One region of the Isoptericola sp. S6320L genome, then DNA from elsewhere that is predicted to be linked to it. Evidence: predicted binding sites of a transcription regulator. Region 1 holds the regulator's gene; each other region holds the start of a gene.
The links. Region 1 encodes LexA, which represses DNA repair genes until DNA is damaged. Its sites were predicted from a motif close to TCGAACANNTGTTCGA; they were not measured.
Positions count from the first base shown of each region.

Region 2: MWU57_RS11100 (HNH endonuclease signature motif containing protein) is a predicted target of LexA. The motif match lies at 1,085-1,100, and genes of this name have one in related genera.
Region 3: MWU57_RS07000 (HNH endonuclease signature motif containing protein) is a predicted target of LexA. The motif match lies at 1,359-1,374, and genes of this name have one in related genera.

Region 1 covers NZ_JALKAT010000007.1:85,707-87,965, reverse strand. Annotated here, with positions in the region: gene MWU57_RS06285 (L-lactate dehydrogenase) at 1-877, shown strand, start outside; gene lexA (transcriptional repressor LexA) at 931-1,701, opposite strand; gene MWU57_RS06275 (LysM peptidoglycan-binding domain-containing protein) at 1,934-2,259, shown strand, end outside.
Region 2 covers NZ_JALKAT010000018.1:13,694-15,952, reverse strand. Annotated here, with positions in the region: gene MWU57_RS11100 (HNH endonuclease signature motif containing protein) at 1-945, opposite strand, end outside; gene MWU57_RS11095 (MOSC domain-containing protein) at 1,371-2,045, opposite strand; gene MWU57_RS11090 (amino acid permease) at 2,042-2,259, opposite strand, start outside.
Region 3 covers NZ_JALKAT010000008.1:103,268-105,526, reverse strand. Annotated here, with positions in the region: gene MWU57_RS07000 (HNH endonuclease signature motif containing protein) at 1-1,297, opposite strand, end outside; gene MWU57_RS06995 (nitroreductase/quinone reductase family protein) at 1,579-2,031, opposite strand; gene MWU57_RS06990 (helix-turn-helix transcriptional regulator) at 2,126-2,259, opposite strand, start outside.

The DNA of each region.
Region 1 (2,259 bases):
CCGTGGCTCCGCCCGGACGGTCGCCCTCCTGGACGTCAACCGGGCCAAGGTCGAGGCCGAGGTGCTCGACCTGCAGCACGGTGGGATGTTCGTCCCCCAGGCCGAGGTGCTCGGCTCGGACGACGTCGAGGTCTGCCGCGGCGCGGACGTCGTGGTGGTCACCGCCGGGGCCAAGCAGCGTCCGGGGCAGTCGCGCCTGGACCTTGCCGAGGCCACCATCTCGCTGACCCGCGAGATCCTTCCGGGGCTGGTCGAGGCCGCGCCGGACGCCGTGTTCCTCATGGTGACCAACCCGGTCGACGTGGTGACGTACGCGGCGCAGCAGATCTCCGGCCTGCCGCCCGAGCGTGTCTTCGGCTCGGGCACGGTGCTCGACTCGTCACGACTGCGCGCTGCTCTCGCGCAGCACTGCGGGGTGGCGACGGCGAACGTGCACGCCTACATCGCCGGCGAGCACGGCGACTCGGAGATCGCGCTGTGGAGCTCGGCGCGCATCGCCGGCGTCCCGCTCCTCGACTGGGAGGCGCTGCCCGGCCGCCCGCCGCTCGACGACGACGCCCGCAGGTCGATCGCGCGCGACGTGGTCGAGTCGGCGTATCGCGTGATCGCGGGCAAGGGTGCCACGAACTACGCCGTCGGCCTCGCCGCGACCAGGATCGTGGAGGCGGTGCTGAACGACGAGCACCGCGTGATGCCCGTCTCCACCCGGATCGAGGACTTCCACGGCATCCGCGACGTGTGCCTCTCCCTGCCGACGCTGGTGGATTCCCGCGGTGCGACGACGGTCGTCGACACGCCGCTGTCCGAGCAGGAGGTGGCCGGTCTGCGGTCGTCGGCGGCGAGCGTGCGTTCCGTGCAGCAGCGCTTCGGCCTGTAGCCGCCGCGGCGACGCGGCCGCAGCAGCCCGGCGTCCTCTCGAGGCCGCCCCGACTACAGGCTGCGCAGGACCGCCACGACACGGCCGAGGACCTGTGCCTCGTCACCGGAGATCGGGTCGTAGGCCGGGTTCTGCGGCATCAACCAGGTGTGCCCGCCGGACTGCTTGAACGTCTTGACCGTGGCCTCTCCGTCCAGCATCGCGGCGACGACCTCGCCCTGCTCCGCGACGTTCTGCCGGCGCACCACGACCCAGTCGCCGTCACAGATGGCGGCATCGATCATCGAGTCCCCGGCCACCTTGAGCAGGAAGAGCTCGCCGTCGCCCACCAGCTGGCGGGGGAGCGGGAAGACGTCCTCGACGACCTGCTCGGCCAGGATCGGGCCACCGGCGGCGATGCGGCCGACCAGCGGGACGTAGGAGGGGGTCGGGGTCGCGTCCTCCGCGCCGTCCGGCATCGGCGGACGCAACGGCGCGACCGGCGCCTCGGCGGGTGAGGCCACGGTCGCGGCGGCGCCACCCGCGGCCGGGTCGACGACCTCCATGGCCCGCGGCCGGTTCGGGTCGCGGCGCAGGTACCCCTTCCGCTCGAGCGTGGTGAGCTGGTGCTTGACCGACGAGGGGCTGGCCAGGCCCACCGCCTCACCGATCTCCCGCATCGTGGGCGGGTAGCCCCGGCTCTCCACCGAGTCGCGGATCGTGTCCAGGACCCGACGCTGGCGCGGCGTCAGCCGGTCGGGGCCCGCGGAGATCTCGGAGACGGACGCGAGCGTGCCGTCGTGCGAACCGGACCCGGCGCCTTCGGTCTCGCGTGTCGTCGTCATGCGTCTCTCCCGTCAAGAACCAGACAAACCTGTCATCGCTCCCGTCAGCGTAGGTCAGATCGCCCCGGACATCAAACGTTTGTTCGAGATCTCTCGACGCGTGTCGGTGTGCCGTGGTACCAATGGGTACAGGTGTTCGACGAACAGGCGTTCTACGGACGGGCGTTCGAGCGCAGCGTCTCGCAGACGGCTGACACCGGTCCGGGACAGGTCCGAGGGAGAGGACGACGCAATGGCATCGATCGCAGTGGTTCCGCAGGCCGACCCGGGTCCCACCGGTCCGTTCGGCCGTGGTGAGGCCGGCGTGCTGGGGCTCGGCGGCCTACGGCTCACGGCGAGGGGTCGCCGCGTGCTCGTCGGACTCGTGGCCCTGCTCCTGGCGGTGCCGGCGGTCGCCTGGGGTGCCCTCGCCGTCGCGAACCCGCCCGACCGGGCCCAGGAGGTCCGGCTGGAGACCGTGGCTCCGGGGGAGACCTTGTGGCAGTACGCACGGACGGTGGCGGAGCCGGGGGAGGACCTGCGCGACGTCGTCGCCGCCCTGCGGGAGCTGAACGGCCT
Region 2 (2,259 bases), on a different contig from region 1:
CCGGGTGCCGGACGAGACGCCCGCGGCGGCAGGTTCGACGGCTCCCGTGACGAGGGCGACCAGCGCATCGGCCCGGCACTCGTCGAGCCGTCGCACCTCTCCCGGGGTCCTGTGCATCGCGACCCCCGTCCCGTCGATCGCCGCGAAGGCCCGCGCGGCGTCGTCGGCGGGGAGGTAGGCGGTCAGGTAGGCCATCGCGTCGTCGACCGGCTCCAGCACCACCGAGCGGGTGCGCCGCGCCTCCGTGTGACGCTCAGCGGCACCGGCCGGGTCCGCAGCGATCTCGGCCCGCCGCAGCCGGTCGCGGATCTGCCGGACCGTGAGGTGCTCGAGGTCGGGCCGGAGCTCGCGGACGACCTCGCGCCGGCGGGCGTCGTCGAGCCGGCCGGTCGAGACCAGCGCCTCGGCCTTGCGCCGGTCGACCGCTCCCGCCGACATCGCGTCCGCGACCTCGGGTATCGCGTGCGCCCCGTGGGCCACCGCGACGTGCTGCGCCGCGGCGTGCCGGCTCAGCCCCAGGCTGGCCGAGACCTCGTCGACGACGAACTCGTGCCGGGAGGAGCCTCGCGTCCGGTGCAGCAGCTCGCCGAGCGCCGCGGCGGAACCTGCCTGCGCCCAGGCCGCCAGCCGCTCCCAGGCGGCCAACAGTTCGACGAGGGACGTGTCGTCGAGGTCCGCGGGCTCCGCACCCGCCAGCTTCGCCGCCAGGGACGGCCCCGGAGCGTCCCCGAGCAAGGCATCGATCGCCGAGCCCCCGGCCGTCAGGCCGCGGTCGTGGGTGAGCGCCCGGTTGGCGGCAGCATGACCGTGGACGCGCACCCCACCGTCGGCGCCGGGGCCGAGGGCGGGCGACAGCTCGAGCGCGGTGTAGGGGTGCGCCGCTCCGATGCGGACCGCCAGCAGGTCGGCCAGCTCACGTTCGAGACCCGTGCCGCCGTCGTCCACGAACGCTGCGTCCCCGACGGTCGGCCGCGCATCAGGAAGAGTCGGTCCCGGTGCGGTCGGGGCACCGACCGCACCGGGACCTGGGGTTCGCGCACGACGAGCCCCGACGGCGTGCCGCGCCGGGTGGGAAGCGTCGTCTTCGAACATGTGTTCGACCCTAGCGAAGGTCGACAGGGAGCGCAAGAGGTCTCAGGGCGAGACCGGGTGCCTGACCTGCGACGACAGGAAGCAGCGCCCGGCCACCGGTGACCGGTCACCTCACCGGCGACTGGATATCCTCGCCAGATGCCTGTCGAGACCTCGCTGCGCACCGGCTACCTCCGCGTCGCTGACGGGAACGAGCTGTACTACGAGGCGGTCGCGCCCTGACAGCCCTGACAGCCGCAGCGGACCGGGGAGCCCGACCGCCTCAGCGCGACAGAGCCTCAGCGCGACAGAGCCTTGGTGACGCGTGCATCCATCTCGTCGCTCAGCCGCACCTCGCCGGCCTCGGCAGACGTCCGCAGCGCCCCGGCCAGCTCGGCCGCCGCCGCGAACGCCGGAGCACCGGCGCTCCAGGTGCCGTACCAGTCCGCCACGGAGACGCCGTGGGTGGGCCGGGAGACGATCTCGACCGCGTCGCCCGCGCCCAGCTCTCCCGGCTCCACGACCCGCAGGTAGGCCCCGGTGCGGTTCGCCTCGGTGAAGCGCCGCACCCATCGCGGGGGCGAACCGAGGCGGCGCGCGAACGTGGCGCACGGCGTGCGCGGCTGGGTCACCTCGAGCAGCGCCGTCCCGATCCGCCAGCGCTCGCCGATCAGCGCCCCGGAGACGTCGACGGCGCGGGTCCGCAGGTTCTCGCCGAACAGGCCCGGCGGGATCTCGCGCTCGAGCTCCGGCTCCCAGAACGCGGCGTCCTCGGCCGCGTAGGCGTAGACGGCCTGGTCCGGGCCCCCGTGGTCGGCGCGGTCCGCCTGGACGTCACCGTAGAGCCCGTACCGACCGGCGCGCACCCGGTCCTGGACGGGCCGCTTGTCGATGGCGGTGACCCCGACGGTCCCCGGATCGGGCAGCAGCTGGTGGACGCGGCAGACGGCGAGGAGCTCTCCCATGGCGCTCATGCTCCCACCTCCGGCGACGAGACCTGGCGCCGGCCGCGAGCACGGCGCACGAGGTACGCACCGAGGATGACGACCACCAGCCCGGCGGTGGCGGCCAGCTGCGATCGTGCGGCGTCGTCGGTGAGCATCAGCGCGGCGAGCCCCACGAGGGCCGCGAGGGTCACCCAGGTCAGCCAGGGGTAGCCCCACATCCGCAGCCGCATCGGCTCGCCGG
Region 3 (2,259 bases), on a different contig from region 1:
TCACCGCCCGGCGCAGCTGCCCGGTGACGGTCCGGCGACTTCGTCCGACGTCCAGGACCTGGCTGTCCGGTCCGAACACGATCCGGGACAGCTCGCTGTCGCACGCGAGCCGGCGCAGGAGCGACGACGGCAGCGGGCCGCGCCCGTCCGCGAACGTCGGCAGGCCGTCGCCGCCGTTGTGGCCGCCGCCTCCCGGACCGTCGCCTCCCGGGCCGTCGCTTCCGTGGCAGCCGCCTCCGGGAAGGTCGTATCCGCGGCGCGCGCTGTCCGTGGCGACGTCCGCCGTGCCGTCTTCGCTGATGCTGTCAGCGCCGACGATCCGGCGCGGGTCGATGCCGGCGGCGTTGCCCAGCACCAGGGCGCCCTGGGAGCCGTTGCCGGTGGCGCCGGGTGGAGCGCCGTCCGACGCGGCGAGCGCCGCGCGCAGCTCCGTGAGGCCGACGGTGACGTTCAGGTGGGGACGTACTGAGGCTCCGGTACCCACGGCCGCGTTGTCCAGAGCGATCCTGGCGAGGTCGGCGATGCCCTGGGCCCGCCGTTGGGTAGAGGTCCGGGTCTCTGCGGCAGCGGGCGCCCCGACGACGCTGTCGAGCGCCGTCCGCAACACCTGGCCGTGCTCCTCGGTGAGAAACCCGGCCACGTGGTAGCCGTCCCAGGTGGGCGAGACCTCGAAGAACTCCTTCTCGCGGGCGCGGGCATAGCCGCGCTCGTCGGACTCCGGGTCGGCGACGTGCGCGAACCGGCGCACCATGCGGCGGAAGGGTCCGACCGGGTACCGGCCGGCGAGCGCGAGCAGGAACTCCTCGCCGGTGGGTGGCGCTGAGGTGTCCGCAGGCGTACCCGATGCGTCGGCCTCCTCCGCGCCATCGGTCGCCACCGGGGCCGCCAGGGCATCACGGCGGGCCTGCGAGGTCGGGGCGATGTCCACCATCGCTCGCACGTGGTCCGCCCCGACCGCTCCCTCCACGGCCGCGAGGGCGGTGGCCGGCAGGGCGTCGCGGAGGGTCTTTGCCGTGCGCACCTCGCGGCGCGCGGTGGCGAGCGTGACGTCCTGCGTCCGGGACAACCAGTGGGCGAACGACCGGGACCCGTCGATCGCCCACGTCCCGGCGTCGTCGAGCTCCGTGAGCAGTCGGAGGCGCACCGCGCCGAGGCGTTCCTCGATCGTCCGGAGCCTTGCGGTCAGCTCCGTCAGGGTGCCGGCGTCCTCTCCGGCCGAGAGGCCATGGGCCGCGAGGGAGTCGACGGCGGACTCGATCTCGGCGAGCAGGCCGAGCGTGTCGCGTCGAGTCGTCATCGTCCCTCCCCGTGGCCGTCTCGGTGGGTTCCTGTTCCCCCTGTGGGCACCTCCGATGCTATCGAACATATGTTCGTCTTACCAGGTCAACGGGCATTTCTGCGCATTCTGTGGACAGCCCCGAGTGTCCACAGGTCCGCCGTAGCCTCGGTGCCCGCAGGCGAGCCACGGCGACCGACCCGGTGCCGTCGGCACGACGGCGAGCAACCCAGCGGTGACCGTCGAGGCTCGCCGCCCCGCAACCCCCTGCTCGCCCAGGAGCGGCGACCCAGACCCCAGGATCAGCGCCGCGTCAGCCGGACCACAGGGATCTGCCGGTCCGTCTTGCTCTCGTAACCGGCGAACTGCTTCGCGGACGCCGTGATGCGCTCCCACGCGACGGCGCGGTCCTCGCCCTGGAGCTCGGTGGCCGTGACGGGGATCTTCTCGCCGCCGAGCTCGATGGTGACCTCCTCGGGGTGGGCGGCGACGTTGCGGTACCAGCCGGGATTTGACGCGTCCCCGCCCGCGGACGCGACCACCAGCCAGCCGTCGCCGTCGGGGAACCAGGCCAGCGGGGTGGAGCGCGGCTGGCCGCTCGTGCGTCCGACGGCGGTCAGCACCAGCAGCCTCATGCCCAGCGTGCTCCCGGACGTGCGACGGGCGCGCCAGGCGGCGAGCTTGTTCGCCAGCTTCATGAGGGGGCCGCTGGGCATCCGTGCGCCGTACGTTCCCTGCGGGTGGGTGAAGGACATCGGCTCTCCCGGTCGTCGGTGACGTCGCACCGACGAGGCTACGCGGGACGAGCCGTGGACCGGAGCCCCGGCCGCCGGCGTGGAGCCCCGTCGCTCACCCGCCGACGAGCGCCTCGCCCAGCGGCGTGCGCACGTGCACGACGCGGGTGCCCTCGCGCCGCGAGTCGACGAGCCGCGCCGCCGCCAGTCGTGACAGGTGGTGCGACGCGGTCGAGACGGCGAGCCCCT